DNA from 3 places in the Tissierella pigra genome. Region 3 is predicted to be linked to each of the others. Evidence: riboswitches for the same ligand, from Rfam matches in the RefSeq annotation. Region 3 holds a riboswitch; each other region holds the start of a gene.

The links. Region 3 has a riboswitch for S-adenosylmethionine ahead of KQI41_RS12630 (homocysteine synthase). Riboswitches for the same ligand answer to the same signal wherever they lie in the genome.
Region 1: linked by a shared signal. The riboswitch ahead of KQI41_RS00870 (homoserine O-succinyltransferase) and the one ahead of KQI41_RS12630 (homocysteine synthase) in region 3 are both predicted to bind S-adenosylmethionine.
Region 2: linked by a shared signal. The riboswitch ahead of metK (methionine adenosyltransferase) and the one ahead of KQI41_RS12630 (homocysteine synthase) in region 3 are both predicted to bind S-adenosylmethionine.

The regions. Positions count from the first base shown of each region.
Region 1 covers NZ_JAHLPJ010000001.1:183,363-193,669, forward strand. The annotation lists gene KQI41_RS00860 (acyl-CoA thioester hydrolase/BAAT C-terminal domain-containing protein) at 1-848, shown strand, start outside; gene KQI41_RS00865 (RtcB family protein) at 882-2,096, shown strand; SAM riboswitch class I at 2,310-2,417, shown strand; gene KQI41_RS00870 (homoserine O-succinyltransferase) at 2,550-3,422, shown strand; gene KQI41_RS00875 (homoserine dehydrogenase) at 3,439-4,668, shown strand; gene KQI41_RS00880 (aspartate kinase) at 4,684-5,874, shown strand; gene KQI41_RS00885 (metal-dependent transcriptional regulator) at 6,012-6,413, shown strand; gene KQI41_RS00890 (metal ABC transporter solute-binding protein, Zn/Mn family) at 6,417-7,343, shown strand; gene KQI41_RS00895 (metal ABC transporter ATP-binding protein) at 7,372-8,106, shown strand; gene KQI41_RS00900 (metal ABC transporter permease) at 8,125-9,243, shown strand; gene KQI41_RS00905 (metal ABC transporter permease) at 9,244-10,307, shown strand, end outside.
Region 2 covers NZ_JAHLPJ010000001.1:3,176,182-3,186,488, reverse strand. The annotation lists gene KQI41_RS15655 (flagellar hook-basal body protein) at 1-591, shown strand, start outside; gene flgG (flagellar basal-body rod protein FlgG) at 598-1,392, shown strand; gene KQI41_RS15645 (rod-binding protein) at 1,404-1,733, shown strand; gene KQI41_RS15640 (phosphodiester glycosidase family protein) at 1,787-4,648, opposite strand; tRNA gene KQI41_RS15635 (tRNA-Pro) at 4,825-4,901, opposite strand; gene KQI41_RS15630 (methyl-accepting chemotaxis protein) at 5,155-7,272, opposite strand; gene KQI41_RS15625 (COG2426 family protein) at 7,443-7,913, shown strand; SAM riboswitch class I at 7,971-8,074, shown strand; gene metK (methionine adenosyltransferase) at 8,442-9,614, shown strand; gene recD2 (SF1B family DNA helicase RecD2) at 9,769-10,307, shown strand, end outside.
Region 3 covers NZ_JAHLPJ010000001.1:2,569,306-2,579,612, forward strand. The annotation lists gene KQI41_RS12610 (N-acetylmuramoyl-L-alanine amidase) at 1-327, opposite strand, end outside; gene KQI41_RS12615 (homocysteine S-methyltransferase family protein) at 509-2,890, opposite strand; gene KQI41_RS12620 (methionine synthase) at 2,871-3,548, opposite strand; gene KQI41_RS12625 (methylenetetrahydrofolate reductase) at 3,624-4,508, opposite strand; gene KQI41_RS12630 (homocysteine synthase) at 4,607-5,896, opposite strand; SAM riboswitch class I at 6,033-6,146, opposite strand; SAM riboswitch class I at 6,227-6,326, opposite strand; gene KQI41_RS12635 (D-cysteine desulfhydrase family protein) at 6,416-7,399, opposite strand; gene KQI41_RS12640 (methyl-accepting chemotaxis protein) at 7,688-9,154, shown strand; gene KQI41_RS12645 (baeRF6 domain-containing protein) at 9,223-10,307, opposite strand, start outside.

The sequences.
Region 1 (10,307 bases), 2.4 Mb from region 3:
ATATTAGAACTGTAAAGCAAAAAATAAATGGAGATTATATTAGAGGACTACATTATATTCCTAATGAAATCCATCATAAAGGAGTTGTAATTACATTTGGCGGGTCAGAAGGAAGCATATATGAGACCATGGCAGACTATTTATCAAGTGATGGATATGAAGTTGTTGCAGTATATTACTTTGGTCAGCAGGGGCAATCTGAAAATCTAAGCAAAGTTCCTTTGGAGATATATGAAGAAATTTATTCTTATATAAAAATAAATTGTAAAAATATTGATCAGATTACTATAGTAGGCATTTCCCGTGGAGCTGAGTTAGCTTTATTGATGTCTACATATTATGATAGTATCAATAATGTTGTATTATTTGCTCCTTCATCTTATGTTTTTGGTGGAATAGATTATGGAAATCCAGCTTGGATATATGAAGGTAAGCCCTTAGAATATCTTAATGGAGAAGTTAAAGGTATACCATTCATTCAGTTGTCTCTTTGTTACGGTTTAAATAAACCATATAAAAATATAATAGGTTCTGATGCTATTATAAAAAACAGCTCTAACCTAGAAGAGTCAAGAATTAAGGTAGAAGATTCCAATGCAAGGATATTGATATTTTATGGAACTAATGATGAGGTCTGGAATTCAAAAGATATGTCTAAAGTTATTGAAGAATATGCTAAGAAGGAAGTTATGATCTATGAAAATAAGGACGCAGGGCATAGTTTTGGGAGTCCAATGATAATAATGAATAATATGTTTAACGGTGGAAATTTAGATGCTAATATTGAAGCAGACCTAAATAGTAAAAAGATAGTTCTTGAAACTCTTAAAATATGGCACGATAATTAGGAAAAGAAAAATGTTTTTAGAAGAGGTGGTTTTGTGGAATTACAAGGAAAATATAATATAGCAAAGGTATTTACTGATAATCTTGAAGAGGGTGCAAAGGAGCAGATAATTGAATTACTAAATCAAGATTTCATTAAGGACTCTAAGGTTAGAATAATGCCTGATGTACATCAAGGTATGGGTTGTGTAATTGGATTTACAGCGTGTATGGGTGATAAGGTAATACCTAATATTGTTGGAGTAGATTTAGGATGTGGTATGATTACTGTAGAACTAGGAAATATAGATATAGATTTACCTAAATTAGATGATATAATACACAAAAGAGTCCCATCAGGAAAATCTACTCATAATGAAAGAAGATTCAAGTTTGATAAATTAAATAATTTATATTGTTTTAGAGATTTGAAAGATACTAAAAGAATTGAAAGAAGCATAGGAACATTAGGAGGGGGCAATCACTTCATTGAAATTGCAGTAGATAGTAAGAACAGCAAATACTTAGTAATCCATTCAGGCAGCAGAAATCTAGGAAAGCAAGTTGCAGAAATATATCAAAGACTGGCCATAGACTTATGTAGTGGAAAAGAAGATTATTTTATTAAAAGAGATGAAATAATTACTGGATATAAAGCAGAAGGTAAAAGAAAAGAAATAAAGAAGGTGCTTGAAGAACTGAAAAAGGAATATGATAATCTTCAGCCTAGCTACCCAAAAGCACTATGTTATTTAACTGGAGAATATAGAGAAAAATATTTACATGATATGAAGATTTGTCAAGAATATGCAAGTTTAAATCGAGAGATGATGGCAGATATTATTTTACAATCTCTATTTGAAAAAGGATTACATGAGTTTACCTACTTTGAAACCATTCATAACTATATTAATTTTAAAGATAATATTATTAGAAAAGGTGCTATATCAGCTTATGAGGGAGAGAAGGTCTTAATCCCTATAAATATGAGAGATGGCTCTATAATCGCCATAGGAAAGGGAAACCCAGAGTGGAACTATTCAGCACCTCATGGTGCAGGAAGGCTTATGAGCAGAAACGTTGCCAAGGAATCTGTCAATTTAGATGATTTTAAAAAAAGTATGGAAGGGATATATTCCACATCAGTAAATGAATATACCTTAGATGAATCTCCTTTTGCATATAAACCAATTGAGGAAATTCTCAATAATATTGGTGAAACTGTTGAGATTGTAGATATAATAAAACCAATATATAATTTTAAGGCATAGGGAAAATATTGTTGACATATTTACACCTCTATGTTAATATGATTAATAACTTAATAGCTTTACTTATCAAGAGTTAGGGTAGAGAATTAGCTCCATGACCCTACACCAACCTGTTATTTAACAAGGTGGTTCTGCTAATGCCGATAATATAGATTCGTGAATCTACCTTCTTAGCATTGGCTAGGAAGGTTTTTTTAATTACAATTTAATATTTTCTTATCTAGAGAGGTGGAGGGACTGGCCCAATGAAACCCAGCAACAGTTTTAAGCTATGGCTTAAAAAATGTGCTAATTCCTGCGGCGAAAGCTGAGAGATAAGAAGCGGAATTATATTTTTATATAAAAATCCCTTCTTATTTTAGAAGGGATTTTTCAATTATAAAAGGAGGAATAAAGGATGAAAAAGGAAATCAAATGTTTAAATGACAGATTATATATAGGTGGATGTAATAGATGGGTCTAGTAATCAATGAAAATATTTCAGCAATAGATCTATTAAGAAAGGATAATATAGACATTAATTTTCAAGGAGACTTTCAGGACTCGCTGAAAGTATTGATATTAAATTTAATGCCAAATAAATTGGATACTGAATATCAACTATTGAAATTATTGGGAAATAGTTTTGTAGATATACAAGTAGATTTTCTATATGTAAAATCACATAAACCTAAAAATACAAGTTTGAATTACTTAGAAATAGCTTATAAAACATTAGAGCAAATAAAAAATACAAATTATGATGGCATGATAATAACAGGTGCTCCCCTAGAATTTGTGGATTTTGGTGATATATCTTATTGGAATGAGTTAAAGATTATAATGGATTATTCTAATAAATATGTCAAGTCCACTATATACCTATGTTGGGCAGCAGTAGCAGGACTGTATTATAACTATAAAATACCTAAACATATCATTGATAAAAAGGTAGTAGGAATATTTAGTCATGAAATCATAGGAAGAAATTCTCCGTTATTTAAAGGACTTGAACAAGAAATAATCACCCCACATTCTAGATACTTTGAAATTAGAGAGGAGGATATAAGAGATATAAAAGAATTAGAGGTTTTATCTAAATCTAATGATGTGGGAATACATATATTAGCTGAAAGGGAAGGAAAGGCAATATATATTACAGGACATCCAGAATATAATACAGATACTTTGAAAAATGAATATAAGAGAGATAGAAATAAAGGATTAGTACCTAATTTGCCTAAAAATTATTTTCCCGATGATGATTTTTCTGTAATACCTAAAAATACATGGAGGAATCATTCACAGAGATTAATAAATAATTGGATAAGATATTATTTAGTATAAGGAAAGGGGAGTAGCAATGTTAAATATTGGATTATTAGGATTGGGAACAGTAGGAGTAGGCATTGTACAGATATTAGAAGAAAGAAAGGACTATTTAGAGAAACTTATAAAAAAGGAAATTAATATATCTAAGATACTGGTAAAGGACATAGAGAAAATAAGAGATGTAGAAATAAATAGAGGAAAGCTTACTACAGATGTTCATGAAATAATGGAAGATAATAGTATTGATGTAATTATTGAAGTTATGGGTGGTTTAGATAAGCCCTATGAATATATAAAGGAAGCATTAAGTAGAGGGAAGAATGTAATCACAGCAAATAAAGCTGTAGTAGCAAAACATTTAGAGGAGTTAACGGATTTAGCAAGGAAAAATAACAAGTTTTTTCTATATGAAGCTAGTGTAGGTGGAGGAATTCCAATTATAAAACCATTACAGGAGCAAATAAATATAAATGAAATACAACAAATAAAAGGAATTTTAAATGGAACTTCAAATTATATACTGACAAAGATGGTAACAGATGATTTAAGTTTCACAGAAGCCCTAGAGATAAGTCAAAACTTAGGTTATGCAGAAGCAGACCCTACTGATGATATTGAAGGCTATGATACTAGAAGAAAACTTAGAATTTTATCTACTATTGCATTTAAAGACAGGATAAATGAAGATAATATCTCATGTTATGGAATCAATAGTATAAGTTTTAAAGATATAAGAAATATAAAAAATATGAATTGCACAATTAAGCTATTAGGTACAGCAGTTTTAAATCATAATAGATATTATGCTTCTGTTGAGCCAGTTATTTTGAGTCAAGATTCTTATTTAGGTAAAGTTGATAATGCTAAAAATTTAGTCTCTTTTATAGGAAATATGGTCGGAGAATTAAGGTTTTTTGGGGAAGGTGCTGGGAGATTTCCTACAGCTAATGCGGTCTTAAGTGATTTAATAGATATTACAACCAATACTTATCCAAAAGTAAATTTAGGAATGAATGTGAATTTAGATAATATGAACGGATTATATAAAGGAAAATATTATATGAGAATTGATACTAAAGAAAATATTGGGGATAAAATAGAAAAATATATTAAGGATAATGGGATTATAGAGAATATGCTCGAAAAGCAAGAGAGTATTATATTTACAACTAAATCCATATCAAAAGAAAAATTAGAAAGAATGGCAGAGTTGTTCAAGATAGACAAGAAAGATTATTTCACTGCAAGATTAGAAGTGTAAAAAGGGTGTGATTTCATGATTATTCAAAAATATGGAGGGAGTTCAGTAGAAACTACTGATAAAATCATTCAAATTGCTAAAAAAATAATTGAAAGAAAGAAAAGTACTAAAAATATTATAGTTGTAGTTTCAGCTATGGGAAAAGATACAGATGGATTGCTTGAATTAGCAAAAAAAATATCTTCAGAGCCTATGGAAAGAGAATTAGATGTATTGTTATCCATAGGAGAACAGCGTACAATATCCTTATTATCCATGGCATTAAATACTTTGGGTCATAAGGCTGTTTCTTTAACAGGAACACAAGCTGGAATAAATACTAAAGGAAATTATACTAGGGCAAGTATAGAAGATATTGAAAAAAATGTAATAGAGAAATATTTGGAAGAAGGAAATATAGTAATTGTAGCAGGGTTTCAGGGAGTTAATGAAAAAGGAGATATTACAACTTTGGGAAGAGGGGGTTCTGATACTACAGCTGTAGCTTTAGCTGCTAAATTTAACTGTCCTTGTGAAATATATACAGATGTAGATGGAATATATTCCATTGATCCTAAGTTATATAAAGAGTCTTGTAAGATATCAGAAATAAATTATGATATTGCCCTGGAAATGGCTAGATTAGGTGCTAAGGTAGTTGATAAAAGAGCTTTAGCCTTGGGAAAGAGGTATGAAGTACCAATATATGTTGGAAATAGCTTCAAAGAACAGTTGGGAACGAAGATAGGAGGGGAAAGCATGGAAGAATTGAAAATATTATCATTGTTGGTAGATGATAATCAAGTAGAGGTAAGGATAAAAAATATTCCAAATAAAATAGAGGAATTATCTAATGTATTTAGAATATTAGGAGGATATAATTTAGATATTGGGATGACAGAAAACAATTTAATAGATGAACATATAAATATATCCTTTATATGTTCTAAAGAGTATATGAAATTATTTCCCTCCATAAAGAAGGATATAGTAAACAATGTAGATAGATTTATAGATGTGGAAACAAACCATACTACTAGAATATCCATAGTAGGTACTGGGAGAATAAATCAAGCTAAAGTCACATCAGAGATATTCGATATAGTAAAAGAATTTGGTATGAAATATAAGAAATTCTGTACATCTGAACTAAGCTTATCCTATTATTTTGAAGGTGGAGATATAAAAGCATTAGTCAGCAGAATAGCCCAAGCTTTTAATTTATAAAATAAATAAGAAGATGATTTCTGTATTAAACAGAGATTATCTTTTTTATTCTAAATATTTTGTGTTAACTCTAAAAGAAAGGGTATTATATACATAAGTTAGGCATGCCTAACATAATATAACCATGGAGGAAGAATATGAATATAAGCAAAGAAGATTATCTAAAGACAATATACGAGCTTGGTGGTGACAAGGAGCAAGTTAGTAATAAGAATATAGCCACAGCCCTTAATATATCACCTCCCTCTGTATCAGAGATGATAAAAAAACTATTACAGGATGGCTATGTTGAATATACAGTATATCAAGGTATAAAGCTTACAGAATACGGAGTGACAGAAGCTAAGAAAATCAGAAGGAGACATCTTTTATGGGAGGTTTTTCTTGTGGAGAAACTAGGATATAATTCTGAGGAAGTACATGATGAAGCAGAAAAACTAGAGCATGTAACTAATAAAAAGCTGGAAGAAAAATTGGATGAATATTTAAATTATCCCAAGGTATGTCCCCATGGGTCAAAAATAATAAGGGAGGAATAAGTAATGAAAAAAATATTGATTTTAATAATGGTTGTATCCATATTAACTGCTGTTGTGACAGGATGTGGAAATCCAAGTAAGGAGAATGATACTGGATATAAGGTGGTAGCCACTACTACTTTAGTAGCAGACCTTGTAAAATCCATTGGAGGAGAATATGTAAATGTTCAAGGGTTAATGGGACCAGGAGTTGACCCTCATTTATATAAAGCCAGTGCAGGAGATGTGAAGCTAATGCAAAATGCAGATATGGTAGTTTATAATGGTCTTCATTTAGAGGGAAAAATGGGAGAGATATTTGAAAATATAGAAGCTGGTGAGAAAGTAGTTTTAGCAGTGACACAAGATATAGATGAATCAAATTTTATTGATTTTGTTTCAAGTCCTGGAAGCTTCGACCCTCATATTTGGTTTGATGTAAAGCTTTGGAAGGAAGCAGCAAAAACTGTGGCAGAAGGACTTAAAGAACTAGATGAAGAACATACAAAGGATTTTGAGAGTAATTTAGAGAAATACTTAGGAGAGCTTAATAAGCTTGAAGAATATATTAACAAAAGAATAGCTGAAATTCCCGAGGAAAATAGAGTTCTTATAACTGCCCATGATGCTTTTAATTATTTTGGGAATGCTTATGGGTTTGAAGTTAAGGGGCTACAAGGCATAAGTACTGCTTCAGAAGCAGGGACATCTGATGTTCGTGAATTGGCAAAGTTTATTGTGGAACGAAAGATTAAGGCAATATTTGTTGAGTCATCAGTGCCACGAAAGAGTATTGAAGCATTGCAAGAAGCTGTTAAGGCTCAGGGATTTGAAGTGGAAATAGGAGGAGAACTATATTCTGATTCTACAGGTGATGCAGGAACTGATGATGAAACCTATATAGGAACATTTAAGGCAAATATAGATACAATTATTGATGCCTTAAAATAATTGAATAATTGGCAAGGAGGAATGAAATATGAATCTTGATTATATAATAGAGGTCGAAGATATGACAGTTGCCTATGAAGCAAAGCCCGTTTTATGGGACGTTGATCTTAATATACCAAAATCCATTTTAATGGCAGTAGTAGGACCTAACGGAGCAGGAAAGTCAACCTTAATAAAGGCTATGTTGGATTTAATAAAGCCAGTATCAGGAAATGTATTATTTAATGGGGCATCTTATAAGTCCCAAAGAAAACATATAGGATATGTACCCCAGTCTGAATCTGTAGACTGGGACTTTCCTACAAATGTTTTAGATGTAGTTCTTATGGGGAGATATGGGGAAATAGGATGGATAAAACGACCTAAGGAAGAAGATAAGAAAAAGGCAAGAGAAGCCTTAGAAAAGGTAAATATGATAGAATTTGCAGATAGACAAATATCACAGCTATCTGGAGGACAGCAGCAGAGAGTATTTCTTGCAAGGGCATTGGTTCAAGATGCAGATATATACTTTATGGATGAGCCATTTAAAGGTGTAGATGCTAAGACTGAAAAGGCTATAATATCCATTTTAAAGGAATTGAAGGAAAGGGGAAAGACCATAATAGTTGTTCACCATGATCTTCAAACTGTGGAAGAGTATTTTGATTGGGTGGTATTATTAAATACTCAGATTATAGCCAGTGGACCTGTTAGTGAAGTATTTACAGATGAAAATCTAAGAAAGACTTATAGAAGTACAGGGCAAATTTTAAAGAGGTAGGTGAGAAAGTTGTTAGATATGATATTAACAGATTATACTTTACAGATTGTATCCCTAGGCTCTGCACTTCTGGGGATAATATCAGGGGTTTTGGGAAGCTTTGCTGTTATAAGGAAGGAAAGTTTATTGGGAGATGCGGTTTCTCACTCTGCCTTACCAGGAATTGCATTGGCATTTTTAATGACTCAAAGTAAAAGAACAGAGATACTTCTTTTAGGAGCTTTGATTTCAGGATTACTATCTACATTTATTATTCTTTCCATAGTGAAGTATTCAAGAATTAAATTTGATAGTGCCTTGGCATTGATACTATCGGTATTCTTTGGAGGTGGCATTGTTCTTTTAACTTATATTCAAAAAATACCAAATGCAAATCAAGCAGGTTTAGAAAATTTCATCTTTGGTCAGGCATCTACTCTATTAAAGAGAGATATACAAATAATGGGTATATTGGGAGTGGTTTTAATAACTTTGATTGTCATATTCTGGAAAGAATTTAAAATAGTCTCATTTGATAGCGATTTTGCTGAAAGTCTTGGCTTTTCTACCAAAAAAATAACTACATTACTTTTTATTATGATAGTAACAGCTATTATTATAGGCTTGCAAACTGTAGGAGTTATCTTAATGAGTGCCATGCTTACAGCCCCAGCTGTAGCTGCTAGGCAGTGGACAGATAAATTATCTGTTATGGTAGTTTTATCGGCTCTATTTGGAGCTGTATCAGGAGTTATTGGTACTATATTAAGCTCTTTAGTTTCAAAATTACCTACTGGTCCAATGATAGTAATCGTTATAAGTATAATAGTAATTTTTAGTTTATGTTTTGCACCTAATAGAGGTTTGATATGGAAATATTTTAGAAATAGAAAGAAGGAAAGGACCATAAATGAAGACCAGGTTCTAGTGAATCTCTATCGTTTAGCTATGAATCATGAAGATTTGAATCATAGTCACAATATCTCTATAATAAAACCAGATAAATCTATGACTGTAAAATCAGCAAAAGAACTTACAAAGAAACTAGAATCCTTAGGAAGTAGAGGTCTTGCTAAGAAGGATTACTTCAATAAATGGGCAATTACTGAAAAGGGATTAGAATATGTGGAAAATTATTTTAAAAAGGAGGAGTTATAGATGTCACCACAAATGGAAATTCAAATCATAGCAGTTATAGTGGCAGTAGCGTGCTCCCTCCCAGGTGTATTTTTAGTTCTTAGAAAAATGTCTATGATGTCAGATGCTATAACCCATACGATTTTATTAGGAATAGTAATTGGATTTTTTATGGTAAATAGTTTAACCTCTCCTTTTCTAATAGTAGGAGCTGCTTTAATGGGAGTTATTACTGTATTTTTAACAGAGATGTTAAATAATACTAAACTAGTATCTGAAGATTCGGCAATAGGAATAGTATTTCCTTTGCTTTTTAGTATAGCCATAGTAATTATATCTAAGTATGCTAGTTCGGTTCATTTAGATACAGACTCTGTGTTATTAGGAGAGCTTGCCTTTGCACCTTTCAACCGTATGAAGGTATTTGGAATAGATATAGGGGCGAAGGCAATTTATTCCATGGGAGGTATTTTAATAATAAATCTTTTATTTGTAATAATATTCTTTAAAGAGCTTAAAATAGCAACATTCGATCCTGCATTAGCAACTGTTTTAGGATTTTCACCTGCTTTGATACATTATAGTTTGATGACCATAGTCTCAATAACTGCTGTTGGAGCTTTTGAATCTGTAGGATCTATTCTAGTAATTGCTTTTATGATAGGTTCTCCAGTTACAGCATATCTAATTACAGATAATCTAAAAAGTATGATTATTTTAAGTGGATTGATTGGTGGATTAAATGGAATTTTAGGATACCAATTGGCTTCCTTTTTAGATGTTTCCATAGCAGGCTCTATGGCAGTTATGACAGGAGTAGTATTCTTGTTGGTCTTTATATTTTCACCTAGCAGAGGATTATTAACTATTGTTAGTCGAAGAAAACGACAAAAAATAGAATTTGCAGGAAAATCTTTAATGTTTCATATATATAACCATGAAGGTAAAGAGGAGGAGGCTTTAGAGAGTGGGATTTATACCATTAAGGAGCATCTACAATGGAATGAGAAATTTATGAAATTAATAATAAAAGAACTTAAAGATAAGGAGAAAATCTATATAAAAGATGATATAATAAAACTAAC
Region 2 (10,307 bases), 610 kb from region 3:
GTATTTACTCCACCTCCTTATGTTGTAGGTACTATGAGTGGAGGAGTAAGATTTCAGAAGATATTTACTGATTTTACTCATGGTGGAATGATGGATACAGGTGGAAAATTAGATTTAGCCATAAAGGGAGATGGATTTTTCAAAATCCAAGGAGAAGGACAAACTCTATATACTAGAAATGGTTCATTCTCCATAACTGACGGTTATCTTACAGATTTAGATGGCAGAAGAGTACTTGGAAGAAATGGTGCGATTCCTTTAAACGGTGGTAATGTAGATATTTTAGCTAATGGACTCATTCAAGTTGATGGAAATACCATAGATACCTTAGATATAGTTAATATAAATAATAAAGAATTTCTTAGAAAAATGGGAGATAATCTTTTTTATGGAGTAGAAAATGCTAATATAGAAGAAAATCCATTTAATGGAGAAGTATTACAAGGTTATCTTGAAGGTTCTAATATGAACTCAATATCTGGAATGGTTGAAATGATAAATTTACTTAGGGAATTTGAAGCAGGACAAAAGGCAATTAAGATGCAGGATGAAATGTTAGAAAAAGCAGCTACTGAAATAGGAAGGGTGTAAAATAATATGAGATCATTATGGACTGCGGCAACAGGTATGAAGGCACAGCAATTTAATATAGATACTATATCAAATAACTTAGCCAATGTGAATACAACAAGCTATAAAGTACAAAGAGCAGAATTTAAAGATTTATTTTATACAAATCTAAAAAGAGCTAATATAAACGACGAAGGTGGAAGACCGGTAAATTTAGAAGTAGGACATGGTTCTATGCCTGTGGCTACTAAAAGAGATTTTAGAACAGGGTCTTTTATAGATACTCAAAATACCTTTGATTTTGCATTAAATGGAGAAGGTTTCTTTGCAGTGATGATGCCTAATGAAGATATAAGATATACTAGAGATGGTGGATTTAAATTAAGTGTAGATGGGGATGAAGCTACTTTAGTTACTTCAGAAGGATATTTTGTACTTAGTGAAGATGAGGATTTAATTACTTTTGATTTAGGATTAAAGGATATAACTGTTGATGAACTAGGATATGTCTATGGATTAGATGAAGATGATGAAAATGTTGAGATAGGAAGACTAATGTTAGTTAATTTTATGAATCCAGAGGGACTTCAAGCTGAAGGACAAAACCTTTACAGAGCAACAACTGCTTCTGGAGAAGAAATTTTACTAGAAGCAGAAGAAATGAGTACGAAAGTAGTTCAAGGATATTTAGAAGCATCAAATGTTCAAGTTGTAGACGAAATGGTAAAGATGATTACAGCTCAAAGAGCATATGAAATTAATTCAAAGACCATATCTACTTCTGACGAAATGATGCAGATTGCAAATAATTTAAAAAGATAATAGGTGATTAGATGAATATATTACCAAATAATAATATTATAAATGTAGATAAAGATCCTTCCATGATTCAGAAAAAGGCAGAAAACCTTAAAGATGGCGAAGATAAGGAATTAATGGAAGTATGTAAGGAATTTGAAAGTATATTTACCTATATGATGTTAAAAGAAATGAAAAAAACTGTTCCAGATAATAATGGCTTCATAGAAAAGTCTCAAGGAACTCAAATATTTGAGGAAATGTACTTAGAGGAATTATCTAAGGAGATGTCCAACGGAAATAATGGTATAGGAATAGCAAAGATGCTTTATGAACAATTTAAAAATGGAAATGTAAGATTGTAAATTTGCAAATAAAAACAACTCCGATTTCTGATTATCAGAAATCGGAGTTGTTTTTATTTTACTTTGACTCCCGGTTTTTCAAATAAGGGGGAAATTGTATAAGTCATATTCTTGCCATTTACCACAAATTCTACAATACCTAAGTCGTATATTTCATCAGCTTTTGTTGGTGTTTTTGTATTTAGAGAAATATATCTTATACCATCTTTTAAATCAGAAGCATTATAGCTTCCACCATGGACTACGAATACATTTTTACCTCTCTCGTGGGCTTCTACTAAATAACTGTGAAGTAAATCTGCTTCTAGTTTATCTTCAAATCCATTATCTCCAAATATTGGAGTAGTAAAGAATAGTACAATATTATCTTCCTGTATTTTAGATAAATCATTTTTAAGATTATTCCATTGACTAGCATTAGTTGCCCTAATACCTTTTTTGTCAGTATTTACACTTATGAAAACAACCTCTTTATGTTTATCCTTTTTATAACCACTTGAAGCGTCTATTCTTGCATAGTTGTTTAATCCATTTGAAAATTCTTTTGATACGCTATTTAAGAAAACAGCTATTTTACTTTTATTTATTCTAGCTTTAATTTTTGAACTAGCATCATATTTTACAAGTTCATCTAATTTCTTTGGTTCTGCTGCTACAGCAAATGTAAAACCATTATCTTCAACATTGGACTTAACATTTTTATCATCTTTTAATGAGCTTGGTGTAGGCATTACTACATTGCCTAATGTAGGTGGATAAAAAGCTGTTAATCCATCAAGTAATAATTCTCCTGCTGGTGCTTTTAAACTATCTGTTTCCACAGGATAAATTCGTTCTAAAATAATAGGGTATGAAATATTAGAAGGAATTGTAGCTTCTACAAATCTCCAGTCACTAAAATCTATATTCTTTGTAAAGTCTATAGTATGTTCTTTTCCTTTACTGTCCTTTAAAGTACCTCTTAGCCATGTACCACTACCATCGCCTTTAACCCAAATACCAAGTTTCTTTGGCACACCAGCTATAGTTAGTCCCTTTTTATCTCCTGTTCCGAAATTAATATAAGCAGCTCTAGTACCAGTTCCACCAGAGAAATCATATTTTAGAGATAGTGAAGATTTACCCTCTTTTACATCCTGACTTAAAGATACACTACCTTTTACTGCATCTGGGTATGGTGAGAAATGTATATTGTTAATACTTTCAAAGCTTTCAACAAGTTTACCAGAACTACCTACAGTTACTATAATATTTTTAACTCCGTCTCCTAACTTTGCAGTTAGAACTCCAGCTTGAGATTTGTCACCACTATGGAAGACCCCGTTATTTACAGTTCCAATATTGTTAATAGTTGTGAATTCAATGTCTTTAGGATATATTTTGGCTTGATAGCCATTTTTATCTTTACCATTAAAAACAGGCAAAGTTCTTTCACTATTTAAGTCCATATTGAAATTGGATAAATCAGTAGTTAAGTCTCTAACGGGACCTAATACCTTAACTTCTGTAGAAGCAGTTATACCATCATAATTGGCACTGATCTTAGCAACACCTTCTGAAAGAGCTTTAAAATTGTTGCCATCTATAGTTCCCTCTACACCTTCGTGAGTGAATATTAGTTTAGATTTATCTATTGCAACTGGATTATGATATTCATCATAGCCTTTTACTGTAAAGTCTCTTGAAGTATTTAAAAACATATTTGAATCATCAGTTGATACTTTAATATATGATAGTTCTCCTACTGGAGCATTGGAAAATACTCCAACTCCATTTACTACAAGTCTTTCAGTTCCTTCAGATGGTTTGTTTACTACAGTGGCTTTTTGCTCATCAATTGGCTTTATTGCCATAGTAGTTGAACCACCGCCATCTAGATTTAATCCATTATATGCCCCTAAGTCTCTTAGAATTGCACCAAACATTTCTTGGCTGACTCCTTTGAAGGATTTATCCCTTCCGTCTATAGTTACTAAAATAAGTTCTTTTCCGTCTTGACTAATTCCGATTCCAGTTCTAGGAGCATTTCCTTGAGAGTTAATATTTGTAAGGGACAATTCCCCATCTTTAAGTATAATACTTCCGCCACCTATGGCAAATTTGATTTCATCAGTACTTGGAGAAGTGGCTAATTTAAGATCTATAGGATCGCCTACGGCAAATTGATCTAATCCTTGCTTTCTTTCTTCTCCTCTTACAGCTAAAACATATCCGTTTTGAGGTATGTTAACTGCTTCTTTTCCAATTCTTACATCTGTTACTACATCATCTTCTACTACAACTTCTACTAAATCTGAATGAAATTTGTTTCCTATGGATTTAGTGCCCCAATTTTTATCTAAAAGCGTTAAAACCTCAAAGTTAGTAGTTACCTTATTTATTGCATTTATAACAACTTTCTTTCCACTAGATAAGTTAGTAGCCACCATGCTTCTATCTAAATAATCTATTTTAGCATTATTTAAAAAGTCTATGAAGAAGGTAGGAAGAGCATAGTCCTTTTCTATAGGAGAAGATATTATTGTACCATCATTAATTAAAGTTCCTAAAGAAGATGGTAGAGGAGCGTAATTGAAATAGTCTCCATTTATTCCAGCTACAGCATCATGTTTCTCCACTAGGGAACTAACTTTGTCTCTATTTGGAATGCCATTCGGATTAAATAGACCTTTTATTTCAGTATAAGGGTCTAGCAAATCTATTCTAAGTACATTTATATTCCACCATCCAGAAGTGGTAAAACGCATTATTTTTTCATAGACCACTCCAGAAGAAATATTATGTTTTTCTACATTCTCATATATAGAATATGGCATGTTTACAGTAATTTTAGCAGCAAGAGCTGGACCAGTTGAAGTAAATACAGTTGTAGCAGCTAAAATAGACACAAAAACCTTTTTAATATTTTTTTTCATTAAATCACCTCATTATAATTTACCTTTTTTTCCTAATCTGCCTAAGATTGCTTGTCCAAGTATTATTATATAGTTTAAATATATCAATTGGGTTACAATTATATTACAAGTTAGGAACAAATGACTATTGACAAAAAAATAAAAAAGAATTAAACTTTTGTTTAATTCTTTTTTTATGGTCGGGGTGAGAGGATTTGAACCCCCGGCCCCATGGTCCCAAACCACGTGCGCTACCAAACTGCGCTACACCCCGACATTTAATTGTTTGTTGTGTCTGTGTCACTCACTCGACTATTATAGTATACGATGGATTGGATAAAAATGCAATAGGTTAAATTAGTCTATATATAGCCAAAAATGGTGATATATAGATTGAAATTAAGATTATATAGATAAATTGAAGTATATCTATAAATATCTAGACATATCTTTAAAAATATGTGAATTTATAAAGGGATATTTAAAACAGGACAAAAAATCTTATGTTTTCTGTCCTGTCTTTAGAGTTAGTATTTAAGTTTTGATATGTCTCTATACATTTCTTCTGATAATTTTAGTAAATTCTTTGAGGCAAGTTCAATTTCTGACATGGCAGATATTTGTTCCTCAATAGATGCTGAAGTTTCCTGTGTTCCAGCAGCATTTTCTTCTGAAATTGCAGATAAACTTTCAATAATATTTATTATTTCTTCTTTTTTATTATTCATTTCATTACCAGAAGAATTTACATTTTCAATTGCTGCTCCAATTTTTTCAATAGCCTTTGCAATACCTTCAAATTTATCATTAGTAGTTTCTACACTTACTCTTTGCAGTTCTGTAGATTCTTTTACTTTTTCAACATTACCTACTGCATACTCTGTTTCTTTTGTTAGATCTTCTATTATATTTACTATTTCCTTAGTAAATTCATTGGAGTTCTCTGCTAATTTACGGATTTCATCTGCAACAACTGCAAAACCTCTTCCATGCTCACCAGCACGAGCTGCTTCTATGGCAGCATTAAGAGCCAAAAGATTTGTTTCCCTAGCTATGTTTTGAATCATATAACTGGCATTGTGGATTTTCTCAGTACTACGATTTGTATTTAAAATAATTTGATTTATCTCTTCTACAGAATCTTGATTCATTTTAGTTTTTTTTACTAATTCTTTAATTATTGCACTACCTTCATCCTTTAATGTTCTGACTTCATCTGTAGTTTTATTTAGTTCTTCAACATATTCTTGGTTTTTTTCTATAAGGTTTCCTAATACATTTATACTTACGGCACCTTTTTCTGTATCTCCTGCTTGGTCATATGCTCCTCGAGCTATTTCTTGCACGGTATTGGCAATTTCTTGGGATACCATAGTTGTTTGAGTACTGGTAGAAGCCAATTTTTCTGATGCAAGTTTTAAGTTATCAGATATATTATACATATCACTAAGAAGTTTTTTAATAAAGCTTTGTAAATTCCCTAGAGAATTAGAAATTTCTCCAAACTCATCTCTTTTACTAAGGAACTTATGAGATAGGATATTGGTAAAATCTCCAGATGCCATTAGATTTAAATGATTTTTTGCTATATTAAGACTATCTGAAATGGTTTTAGATATAAGAAACAATACGGTTCCCAAAATAATAAAGGAAATGGCACCTACAATTAAAACAATAATCATATTTCTATTAATTGCATCATTGGTATCTTTCATAGATAAAGCTATATTCAAAGCACCTGAAAACTTTCCGTTTATATTAGCAGGAACTACGAACTCATAGACTTCTTCTCCATTATCAAATATGGAGGAATAGCCTGTTCTTTCATTTATTGCCTCAATAATATTACTATCACTTATTTCTGTACCAATTTTATCACTATTACTATGAGCTATTATTTTATTACTAGGATCTATAAATCCAGCATAAACTATACTAGAATCTCTGGACAAATCATCTATAAGTTTTTGATATTGAAATTTTTCAGTTAATTCATGGACTTTATCGGCAGAAATAGCAACCTGAACAAATGCTCCGCCTTGTCCCTTTATTGCTCCAAATTTATAGTAAGAACCATTTTCAGATGCTGCGTCTTGTCTAATATCTTTTTCTATCATTTCGAGATCAGAACTTTGCATAAATTTAGCTAATGGATGATCAGAAGGTACAACCCATCCAATATCTCCACGAACTGTTGAGTATATCATTTCCATATTTTCATTATACCAATAGATATTATCTATAATAGAACTTTCTTTAATATTATCTAGGAGTTCATTATTTAAGTTATCTTGGTTTTTTATTACTGAATTTGCTGTAGCTCTCATGTTTTTTTCCAATACTTCAGTAATTGCCATAATAGAGCTTTCATTATCATTCATTCTACTTATTACTTGGTTTGCTAACTGAAAACCACTGGTTTTCTTTGCATTTAATATATTCCTCTTAAACAAATACGAGGTTCCACCTTCAATTACTAGTATTGTAATAAATAGAAATACTAAGGGAACTACAATTAACTTAAATTTAATGGTTTTGGGATTCTTACTTTTTTGATTTTCCTCACTAGGTTGAGATACTTTAAAGCTTGGCATTTTGGGTGTTAAATTTTCTTTTTTAAATTTTTTCATCTTTAGCTTTTTCACCTTATCATCTCCTATGTTATTTTGTAATTAAAGGTTTAACTAATATATACCGTATATTGATTATTTTACCATAAATAAAGCAAGTTTTTTACAAAAATTGCGATTATTCATTGTCAAAATTCAATCATTGAAGGTATAATATATTTATCGGAATGTTTGGAGGAATATTTATGTTAGAATTAATAGAAGAATTAAGGATAGAAATCATGGTAATTTTCTTTTCCATGTTACCTATAGTGGAAGTGAGAGGAGCTATACCTTTAGGTATATCACTAGGTCTAAGCCCAGTACATAGTGCAATTCTTGGTATAATAGGGAATATAATCATAGTTCCGTTTTTACTAAAGTTACTTTATCCTATTATGTCTTTCTTTGAAAAAACAGTGATTTTCTCAAAGACCATAGGGTGGATAAAAAGAAGATCTATGAAAAAATCAAGGACCATAAAAAAATATAGTCTTATAGGACTATTTATATTTGTTGCTGTACCAATACCTACTACAGGAGCATGGACAGGCTCTGTTATAGCATCTATGCTGAAGCTTGATTTTAAAAAGTCATTAATGGCTATATCTTTAGGAGTCGTATCATCAGGTCTTATAGTACTAACTATATCTTATGGTATAGTTTCAATATTTTAAATTGTTGACTAGGATTTTTTCCTATGATAAAATGTCATGTAGATAAAAAAATATAGTTCCTTATCAAGAGAGGTGGAGGGTATGGGCCCAATGAAACCCGGCAACCAGTATTTATATACAAGGTGCTAAGTCCCACAGAACTAAGTTCTGAAAGATGAGGTAAAGCAAACGCTAAGACCTTTTCTTTAAAAAAAGGTCTTTTTTTATGACCTAACCCAGTGAACGAACGTAGTGAGTGAGCTGTAGGTAGGTCAAACGCACCTACGCTGTCCGTTTTGTCTACAATTCGCTACGCTCATTGGACAAAAAGGCAATGAGAACCAAATCTATGCGAGGGTAGCGGGCAAATAGATTTGAGTTTCGAGACTGTGACAAATGACTTAACACAACGAACGCCAGTGAGTAAACAAATTGGTGTTTCGAGACTGCGACAACTGACCTAGTGTAATTCTAGGTCAAATATAACGACAAATTATATAAAATGACCTAATAGTAGGTGAATTTAAATTATAAAGAGGAGGAAAAGAAATGAAGAAATGGTTATTTACTTCTGAATCAGTAACAGAAGGGCATCCAGATAAAATATGTGATCAAATATCAGATTCTATACTTGATTCAATATTAGAAAAAGACCCTAATGCAAGGGTGGCATGTGAAACTACAGTGACTACAGGAATGGTATTAGTAGCAGGTGAAATAACTACAAAATGCTATGTAGATATTCCTAGAATTGCTCGTGACACTATAGAAAAAATAGGATATACTAGAGCAAAGTATGGATTTGATTCAGATACTTGTGCAGTACTTACTTCCATAAATGAGCAATCAGGAGATATTGCCATGGGAGTAGATAAATCTCTTGAACAAAAGACTAACTCAGAAGATATATTAGACCAAATAGGTGCTGGAGATCAGGGCATGATGTTTGGCTATGCTTGTAATGAAACTAAGGAACTAATGCCATTACCCATATCTTTAGCTCATAAACTGGCTAAAAGATTAGCAGATGTAAGAAAAGATGGCACTTTGGAATATCTAAGACCAGATGGAAAGACTCAAGTAACAGTAGAGTATCATAATGATAAACCAGTAAGAATAGAAAATGTAGTAGTATCCACTCAACATAGTCCAGATGTATCTTTAGATACCATAAGAGAAGACATAATAAAATATGTAGTAATGGAAATAATTCCTCATGAATTACTAGATGAGAATACAAAATATTATGTAAATCCAACAGGTAGATTTGTAACAGGTGGACCTATGGGAGATGCAGGATTGACTGGAAGAAAAATAATAGTAGATACCTATGGAGGATATGCAAGACACGGAGGGGGAGCTTTTTCAGGAAAAGATCCTACAAAAGTAGACCGTTCAGCTGCATATGCTGCAAGATATGTGGCGAAAAATATAGTAGCAGCAGGATTAGCAGATAAATGTGAAGTAGGTCTTTCCTACGCCATAGGAGTAGCTAGACCATTATCAATTTATGTGGATACATTTGGTACTGGTAAAGTAACTGATGGAGAAATAGAAGAATTAGTAAGAAAGCACTTTGATTTGAGACCAGCAGCAATTATAAAAGACTTAGACTTAAAAAGACCAATCTATAGTCAAATAGCGGCCTATGGACACTTTGGCAGAGAAGATTTAGATTTACCATGGGAGAAAATAGATAAAGTTGATTTATTGAGAGGATAACCCTCTCAATAAATCTCCAGTGAATAACTAAGAGTGAATAGTGAATAGTGTGTACGACCTGCGGTCTTTACCTAAATAGTTTCAAGTTTACTTGAAACTTCCATAACTATTCACTTTTAACTATTAAATATTAACTAATAAGGGAGGCGAGTATATGTTACTGGAAGGTGTCATTGAAGAAGTTAGATTCAGAAATGAATCCAACGGCTATACAGTTGCAAAACTTAATACATCTGATGGACCAATTATTATAGTAGGTAATACTCCCTTTATTAATTTAGAAGAAACTGTAAAGGTAGAAGGAGAATGGATATATCACCCTACTTATGGAGAACAACTTAGCTTTACAACTTTAGAGGTAGTAGTACCGTCTACCTTAAAGGGAATAGAAAACTATCTTTCCTCTGGACTTATACCTCATATTGGACCAAAGACGGCTAAAAGGATAGTGGAGAAGTTTGGCATGGATTCTTTGGAAATTATCCAATATAATCCAGAAAGACTAAAGGAAATTAGTGGAATAGGGGATAAGAAGCTTGAAGGAATAGTTGAAGCTTATAAAGAACAGAGAGAAGTAAGAGATATAATGGTATTTCTTCAGCAATATGGAATTACAGTAAACTATGGTATCAAAATATATAAAAAATATGGTAAAGACACCATAAATATAATAATGGAAAATCCCTATAAATT
Region 3 (10,307 bases):
ATTTTGTATAGATTTTGATAAGTTAGCACCTGTTGTACTTTCTGGATAACTATAAGTCTCAACTCCTTTTGCTGATGAATCAGTGAAAGAATTACAATGAACTGATACAAATACATTTGCACCAAAACTATTTGCTTTTGTAGCCCTATCTGCTAATTCTAAGAATACATCTGTAGTCCTAGAATACCCTACATTTACTCCATGATTTTTTAAGATATTACCTATCTTTAATGTTACTGATAATGCTATATCCTTTTCTCTCAATCCATTACCTAATGCCCCTGGATCATGTCCTCCATGCCCTGCATCTAAAAATACTTTTGCCATAAATAAAACCTCCTATTATTTTTTGTTTTTTAAAGATTACTTTAGTCGACTTTTTCACCTTTCAATATATAAATAGATTCTATAATGAAATGTTACTATGGTAATTTAAAAATCACATAAAAAAAGAAGCTTATAAAAGCTCCTTTTTATTATTAAATCATTTTTTATTATATCTTTAATTTTATCCTAATACTTTTCTCGCTATATTCACGGCCTCCCTTGCATCTTTAGCATAGAAATCTGCGTTTATCATATTGGCATAGTCATGATTTAATACAGCTCCTCCTACCATAACTACAAACTCTGGGTTTTCCTCCTTCAAGTCCTTAATAGTATCTTCCATATTTTTAACCGTTGTAGTCATTAAAGCACTTAGCCCTATTAATTTAACATCATTTTTTATTGCTTCTTTCACTATCTTTTCCTTAGGTACATCTTTTCCCAAATCTATAATTTCATAATTATAATTTTCCAATAAAACCTTCACTATGTTTTTGCCAATATCATGAATATCTCCTTTTACAGTAGCCAATATTATCTTCCCTTTGGAAATTTGTTCTTTTGAATCTATACTTAAATCTTCTTTTATGATTTCAAAAGAATTCTTTACAGTTTCTGCTGAACGTATTAATTGGGGAAGAAATATATCTCCATTTTCATATCTTTCTCCAATTAAATCTAGTGCAGGAATTATATATTCATTAACTATATTTAAAGGCTCTTTATAAGTAAGTAACCTTCTAGTTGCATCTTTAGCTTCCTCTTTTATTCCCTTCAAAATTATATTAAATAAATCCTCTTTAATATCCTGAGTGTCTTTTGAATTACTTTTGTCTTCTATACTTTCAAAGGAATTAATATATTCTTTTGCTCCCTTATCTTCATCCCACAGTACTCTGGATGATATTATAGTATCCATCATTTCTTTATTCATTGGATTTATTATGGCTAAATCCAAACCTGCATATATACTGGCTGCCAAAAATGTCTTATTTAGTAATTCACGGTTTGGAAGTCCAAAAGATACGTTAGATACACCTAATACAGTTTTTACCTTCAACCTGCCCTTTACCATCTCAATAGCTTTTAATGTTTCTTTAACTCCTTCTTGCTGTGCTGCAGCAGTTAATGTTAAACAATCTATATAAATATCCTCCTCAGATATATTATATTCCTTTGCTCTTTTTACAATTTTTTCTGCAATTTTAAATCTTTCAAGTGCAGTTGGTGGAATTCCTCTTTCATCTAATGTAAGACCTATTACAGAAGCACCATATTTTTTTACTATGGGAAGGATGCTATCTAGACTTTTATCTTCACCATTTACTGAATTCACTATTGCTTTTCCATTATATATTCTCAATCCTTTTTCAATGACTTTAGGATTAGTGGAATCAATTTGAAGAGGAATATTCAATACCCCCTGTATTTCTTTAATAACTTTAACCATAGTTTCCTCTTCATCTATTTCTGGCAATCCTACATTTACATCTAAAATATCTGAACCCGATTCCACTTGAACTATGGCTTCTTTTAATATATAATCTATATTCCCTTTAACTAAAGCATCTTTAAAAGCTTTTTTCCCTGTTGGGTTTATTCTTTCACCTATTACCTTTACTCCATTAATTATCACTGAATTTGTAGGAGTACATATACAGTTTATGGGACAATATTTTATTTCTTTTACTAAAACATTGTCTAATCCATTGACCAAACTCTTTATATGCTTATCTGTTGTTCCACAACATCCGCCTATTATTCGTACACCCTTTTCTACAAACCTTCTTCCATATAAAGCAAATTCTTCTGGAGAAATATTAAAAATTGTCTTTCCATTAACTATAGATGGTAATCCTGCATTCGCTTGAACCATAACTGGCACTTTAGAAATCTTTAATATTTCCTCTACTATAGGTTCTAATTCTTTAGGACCTAATGAACAATTAACTCCTAAAGCATCTACGCCTAATCCTTGTAACACCATAACCATAGACAAAATACTACATCCTGTAAATGTTCTTTTATCTTTTTCAAAGCTCATCGTACAAAATACTGGCAAATTTGAATTTTCTTTAGCAGCTAATATGGCAGCCTTTGCTTCATATAGATCTGTCATAGTTTCTATTAATATTAAGTCTACTCCGTTTTTTACACCTTGAATAATTTGATTCTTAAAAATATTATAAGCCTCTTCAAATTTCAATGTTCCCATAGGTTCTAATAGTTCTCCAATAGGTCCTATATCTAAAGCTATATATACATTCTTTGTTCCAATGGCTTTTTTTACATTTTTAACTGCCCCATGGATTATTTCCTCAACAGTATATCCGCTATTTTTAAGTTTCAATTCGTTAGCTCCGAAGGTATTGGTAGTTATAATTTTTGAACCTGATTCTATATATTTCTTATGTGTTTCAACTATTATTTCAGGTGATTCAATATTTAATTTCTCTGGTATCTCTCCTATCTTTAATCCTTTATCTTGTAAAATAGTACCCATAGCCCCATCAAATACTATAATTCCTTCCTCTAAATAATCTCTAACTCCCACAGCTAGCATCTCCCTTACTAAAATTACATATGCTATATTTATTACAATTTAAACAACTATTTTCTTCAACTTCTATATCTGTGCTTATTACTCCAGCTATTGCCGTAACTGATTTTCTAGGTATTAATATACTATTAGTTGAAGCCGTTAATCCTATTACTTTTTCAGCCCCTAATACTCCTAAAAATTCTTTTTGAATTTCTATTGGCAAATCTCCATAACCTGGACTATATCTTAATGTTAATTTTCTATTATCTTTAACAAGAACATTAGATATTTCTTTACATAATCTATCACATACCTCTTCAATAGCAACAGTAGCACAAGTATCCAATATTAAAGCCTTGGTCATATCTATCTTTTCATAATATCTTATTCTAGTATCCACATCATGACCTAAAGTCACAGCCATCAATATACAAATTTCAGACTTATTTAAATGTTTTTTTATATCATTTCCTCTTAATCTTAGATTACTATTATCTAATCTAATTTCTCCATTCCATCTTTGTATATGAAAAAAATTATAAATACTTTTTTCTTTCTTTAAACAATTTATTTCATATATAGACTCATCTATTAGTCTATCTGTTATACTATCTATTTCTTGATTTCCATGTCCTAAATATCTTAGAATTTCAGCTTTATTCTTTAAAGTATCAATCATAATAAATGACCTCTTTACATTATAAATTTAAAAACTTAATTAGTATATTATCTATTAGCCTTTAAGTATCTTATATTAAATTACACTTTTTCTATTGATTGAACTTAATATAAATTCTATATTCTTAGATATATTTTTGGCTATATAAGGATTATTCATAGTATATAGATGTATTCCATCTACTCCAAAAGAAGCTAAATCAACTATTTGTTCTAGAGCAAAAGCTATTCCAGCATCTCTTAGTGCAAGTTTATCATATTCATATTTGTTCATAATCCTAAGAAATTTATTTGGAAGTTTAGCACCACATAATGAAACTACTCTTTCAATTTGCTTTTTATTTATTACTGGCATAACACCTGCTTGTATTGGACCCTTAATTCCTTTTTGTTTTGCTTTATCTAGAAAATCATAAAAGTATGAATTATCAAAGAAAAGTTGCGAAATAAAATAATCAGCCCCAGCTTCTTCCTTTAATTTTAGCACCCTAATGTCTTTATCAACGTCCTTTTTACTCTCTATATGTCCTTCTGGATAACAAGCAGCAGCTATTCCTAAATTTCCACTTTCTTTTATATATTGTATAAGTTCTTGAGAATTATTAAACTCTCCTATTCCTATGTTACCAATATCGCCTCTAAGGGCTAATATATTATATATATCTTTATCTCTTAGTTCTCGAATTATGGAATCTATATACTCTTTACTTGAACCTATACAAGTTAAATGAGCTAAGGATTCAATTCCATATCTACTTTTAATAAAATGTGATAACTGACAAGTTCTATTATTATTAACACTTCCGCCTGCCCCGTATGTAACACTTATATAGTCTGGATTTAACACACTTAGTTCTTCTATGGTATCATATATAGTTTCCACTGGATAATCAGGCTTTGGGGGAAATATCTCAAAAGAAAAAACTAATTTTTTATCTTTAAATAATTGTTTTATTTTCATATTACCTCCTATATATCTTTAGAATATTTAATTATACATTATATATGTAAATTGCTTAATCTCTTTAGATTACAGCAATTTACATATAATTTGTTCTTCTAATTTATAGTCTTTTCAAGGGCTTGAGCAATATCTTCTATTAAATCATCTATATCTTCTATACCTATTGATAATCTTATTAAATCTGGAGTAACACCTGCTTTTAACATTTCTTTTTCGTTTAATTGTGAATGTGTAGTACTAGCTGGATGAATAACAAGAGATTTAGTGTCTGCCACATTGGCAAGATTTGAAAATATTCCTAATGATTCTATAAATTTTTTTCCTTCTTCAATCCCACCCTTTATTCCAAATGTAAATATAGAGCCTACTCCTTTGGGAAAATATTTTTTAGCAAGATTATTATACTTATTTCCATCTAAACTAGGATAGTTTACCCAAGAAACTAAAGGATGATTGTTTAAATATTCAGCTATTCTCTTTGCATTATATACATGTCTTTCAACTCTCAATGATAAGGTTTCAAGACCTTGTAGAAATAAAAAAGAATTAAAAGGACTTATTGCTGCTCCAGTATCTCTTAAAAGTTGTACTCTAGCTTTTACTATATAAGCCTCTGGTCCTATATCTTTGGCATATACTAGACCATTATAGCTTGGATCAGGTGTATTAAAATCTTTAAACTTAGGATTATCTAACCAATTAAATTTACCAGAATCTACTATTATTCCTCCTATTGAAGTACCATGTCCTCCAATGAATTTAGTTGCAGAATGAACTACAATATCTGCTCCAAATTCTATGGGCCTTATAAGATATGGTGTACCAAATGTATTATCGATAATTAAAGGTATATTATTTTCATGTGCAATCTTAGCTACAGCCTCAATATCAATTATATTTATTCCAGGATTACCTATACTTTCTATGAAAATTGCCTTAGTCTTTTCATTTATAGCATTTCTAAAGTTTTCTACTTCATCTGAGTCTACGAATACTGTATTTACTCCATATTTAGGTAATGTTGTAGAAAACAAAGCATAAGTGCCTCCATAGAGAGTACTTGCAGATACTATTTCATCTCCAGCACCAGCAATGTTTAAGATTGCATAAGTAATTGCAGCTGCTCCAGAACTAACAGCCAATGCTCCAACTCCTCCTTCTAATGCTGCCACTCTTTTTTCAAAAACATCTGTGGTTGGATTGCTCATTCTTGTATAAATATTTCCTTCTTCCTTTAGAGAAAAGAGATTTGCTCCATGTTCAACACTATTAAATACATAAGATGTAGTCTGATATATGGGAACAGCTCTAGAATTAGTTGTCTTATCGATTTCTTGTCCTGCATGTACTTGTAATGTATCAAATTTATATTTTATTTCACTCATTATAATCTCCCCTTTATTGTTTTAAATTTATTTGTTGCATAATAATAAATAAAGCTTCTATATAAAAAAACCTCCTTTCCTAATTTTTTATATTAGATGAAAAGAGGTTACATTTATATTCTATATAAACATTATCTTCTCATCTTCCCATAGTAACTTACACTTTGGGTAGGATTTGGCACCTTTTCAGACTGATCTGAAGGTTGCCGAGGTTTCTTAGGGCCTTTCCCTCCACCTCTCTTGATAAGAATATTTAATTGTTGATTTTTAAAATTATACTTATCTGCAATAAAAAAACCTCTTTAGCTAAAAAGAGGTAAAATTATCGTAATCTTATCTCTCAGCCAATGCCGTAGGATTTAGCACCATTGTATTTAATACTGGTTGCTGGGTTTCATAGGGCCTTTCCCTCCACCACTCTTGATAAGTCTTAATTTTAAATTAAACTAATTATATTAGATATATAAATATATGTCAACAGTTATTTTCTTTATTTCTTGATATTTTTATATTTTAATATTATTTCACCATACTTCTTGCAACACTATTCCATCCAAATATACCTCCAGTGTGGATAAATAATATATTCTTATGATTATCAAATGTTCCCTTTTTTATTTCCTCTACTAGGCCATACATAGCCTTTCCAGTATATACAGGATCTAAAATTAAACCTTCTAATTTTGCTAATTTATGAATAAATTCTATTTCATTTTCATTACTTAGAGCATATCCACTTCCAATATATCCATCTAAAATATCTATATCTTTTTTGTCTACATGAATTTCCTCTCCTGTATATATGGAGATTCCTTTAAATAATTTTAATACTATGTTTTTGAAGTATTCTGCATCATCACAGATATTTATTCCATAAACTACTGCATTATTATCTTTTATATAGTTTCCATAGTATAATCCTGCATAAGTACCACCTGAACCAACAGTACTAACAATGGCATCAAATTTTATACCTAATTCTTTTTCTTGGGACAATATTTCTTCCACTGCTGCACAGTAGCCTAGAGATCCTACTCCATTGGAAGCTCCCATGGGAATTATATATGGCTTATATCCTTCTTTTTCTAGTTCCTTTTTTATATTTTCCATAATGTTTTCTATATGAGAATTAAATTCTTCTGGAGCAACTAATTTTATCTTTGCTCCCAATATTTTATCTAAAAAATAGTTTCCTTCCAGTTCTGAATCCTGATTACCCCTCAGTACAAGATATACTTCCATACCTAGTTTTCTAGCTACTGCCGCTGTAGCTCTAGCATGATTTGATTGTATGCCACCACAGGTAATTAGATAATTACAACCATTATCTATGGCTTCTCTAACAGCATACTCCAATTTTCTAATTTTATTTCCTGATATTTCACCTCCTGTTTGGTCATCTCTCTTTATATAGATTTCTTTACCTAATTCTTCACTTAGTCGACTTAGCTTTTCGATTTTTGTTGGTAAATTTGCAAAGTTGAATTTTTCTGGTAATCTCATAAACACCCCTCCAATATATAGTTTAAATTAAAAATCTTTACAATATTATAGTATCAGAAGGTACTAATCCTTTCAAACAAAACCTTATCTAGGAATCATTAACACATTTCTATTAAATAAAATTATGAATCCAATTTATATCAATAAAAAGCATGGACTTTTTTAGCTTTAAGTTATATATTATTAATGTAATAATTTTCAACAACAAATATTTAGTATTATAATTTATTTTATATAAGATTCTAATATTGAATATTTCCCTTATAACTAATTTAAGAGGTGATTTTCTTGTTTAAAAGATTTTCAAAACCCCCATGTGATGAAGCATCATGTATAGTTAAATATGTAGAAGATTCCCTAAACGGAATATTGGTAGAAAAACCAAATGTTAAATATCCTATACATATTCAAGTATTTGAATACTTTCAAAAATTATTAGATAATGAAAATAAAATGTCTGAGTCAACTAAAGAAATACTTCATATACTTACTGCATTAAGTAGTTTCGATGTAGGGATGAAACATATTTCAAATCAATTAACGGATTTTGCACATGAAATGTCCACTTTAAGTGAATCCAATTTAGCCATGGTAGAAGAAACAACTGCAAGTATGAATCAAGTAAATGAGTCTGTTATAAATACTTCAAAAACTTTGGAGAGTTTATCAGCTGACTCTGAATTATTAGCTAGTAAAAACAATCATAGTATGGACTTACTTAAAGAAGTACAGGCTTTAAAGGATAATGTTATAGAAGATACTGGAATTATGAGTGAAAAAATACATCAACTAGTTAACTTAGCCACAGAAGTAGGTAAAATAGTAGATAGTGTACAATCTATAGCAGAACAAACTAATTTATTAGCATTAAATGCAGCTATAGAAGCCGCTAGAGCTGGTGAACATGGAAGAGGTTTTGCAGTTGTAGCTCATGAAATTAGAAACTTGGCTGATAATACAAAAGAGCAGCTTAATGGAATGAGAGAGTTTGTAAATAATATACATGGAGCAGCCCATGAAGGAAATGATAGTTTAAATCGTACTTTAAAATCTACAGAGGAAATGAATGAAAAAATAGAACTTGTCTATGATATAGTCACCGAGGATATAGAAATGCTTAAAACGGTGTCAGTAGATGTAGATAATATTCATAAATCTATGGAAAGTGTAAAATATGCAACAGATGAAATAAATCAAGCTATGGAAGCATCTACTACAGATTCTGAAAGACTTACTCATATGACTCATAGTATCCATAATGATGCAATACAAACTGTAGAATTTGCAAAACAATTATCTCAAATTGATAATCAACTTTCTACGATTGTATCTACCATGTTTCAAGGGTTAAAAGGTGGAGTTCACGGCCTTACAAACCAAGAGATACAAAACATTATAAAAAACGCCAAAATTGCTCATTTAAAATGGTTAGATGTTCTTAACCAAATTGTAACAGAAATGCACCTTTATCCTTTACAAACCAACTCAAAAAAATGTGCATTTGGACATTTTTATCATTCAATTAAAATAGAACATCTCGAAATTAAAGATGAATGGGAATCAATAGATAACATTCACCATAGTTTCCACAGTATAGGAGATAAGGTTATAACCGCAGTAAAAGAAAAAGATGAAGCGACTGCTAAGAAACTATATCTAGAAGCAAAAGATTTTTCAATTAAAATGATAGGTCTTCTAGATAAAATAGATGGAAAAATAATTGAATTAAGTCAATCAAATTCTTCTGTATTTTAAAATAAAAAATCCGAATAAATTTATTCGGATTTTTTTATAACCCATAAGAAAGTTTTACTTTTTTATTATTAGTACCTTAATACTGCTGCTATAGTTTTTCCATTAGGCATTTTATCTTCATCTACTGCATATACAGTCCCACCTCTTGTTATAGTTAAAGTAGCTACTAGTTCCATTAAATCTTGATTTTTTATTTTTTGTTCTTCGTGAAATTCTATTTTATTAGTTTCTGGGTCAAAATTACCCCATTGAGTTGCTCCCTTAGCAATAAATAATGTTTCCACTTGCCCATTATATGCCTGAGATAATATTTTCCTTAAAGAATCTGAAAAAAGCTTATTTCCTTGACCAGAATATTGTCTATATTTTTCCTCTGCTAATTCTTGTATCTTTAAAAATTTAGGCTCTATAAGAGTCCAGGCCATTTTTTGTAAATCATCTCCATATAATATTTCAGGATTTCCTTTTATGAATTCATCTAATATATTGGGATAGTTACTTATTTCTTTATATATGGGAATTAAATACTCTACACCTGCTAGTACTAAAGGTATTTCATCTCCTTTATATAACTTATTTAAAGGTTCATCTATTGCTCTAAAATACCTTATGAGTTCATTTCTTTCAAAATCATTTTCATTTCCTTGTCCCTGTGTTACACTATTGTATACTAATTCACTTGTACCACCTTGTGGATTTGCAGTTTTAATCGTTAAATTGGTTCTTGGATCATTATCTACTTCCATATCATGAATACTTCGTGGTGCTTCTTCCATCCTAATTTCTTTAACCATTTGCCTTGAAGCCTTAAACAATCTCATTTCATTTTTGCTTAAAGCCAATATAAGATATTGCCCATCTCCTGTAAATAAAGGAAATAATGGCTTTGTATAAAATTTATTTGACACTATTGTTTGTTCTTCTACTTCAAATGGAAGATGATAATAATTTATATTTTCTGAAGTTAGAAATACAGCTAATCCTTCAGTTTGATTTTGCCAAAATACCGTTTCATCTATTAAATCACTGGCAGATTTTAAAATATCTTTAACTTCATCTTTTTCTAATCCCATATTAAATAATTTATCTTCTGCATCTCTTATTCTTTGTTTAAATCTTATTGGATTTTGTTTAATGTCAACACCCATACGAA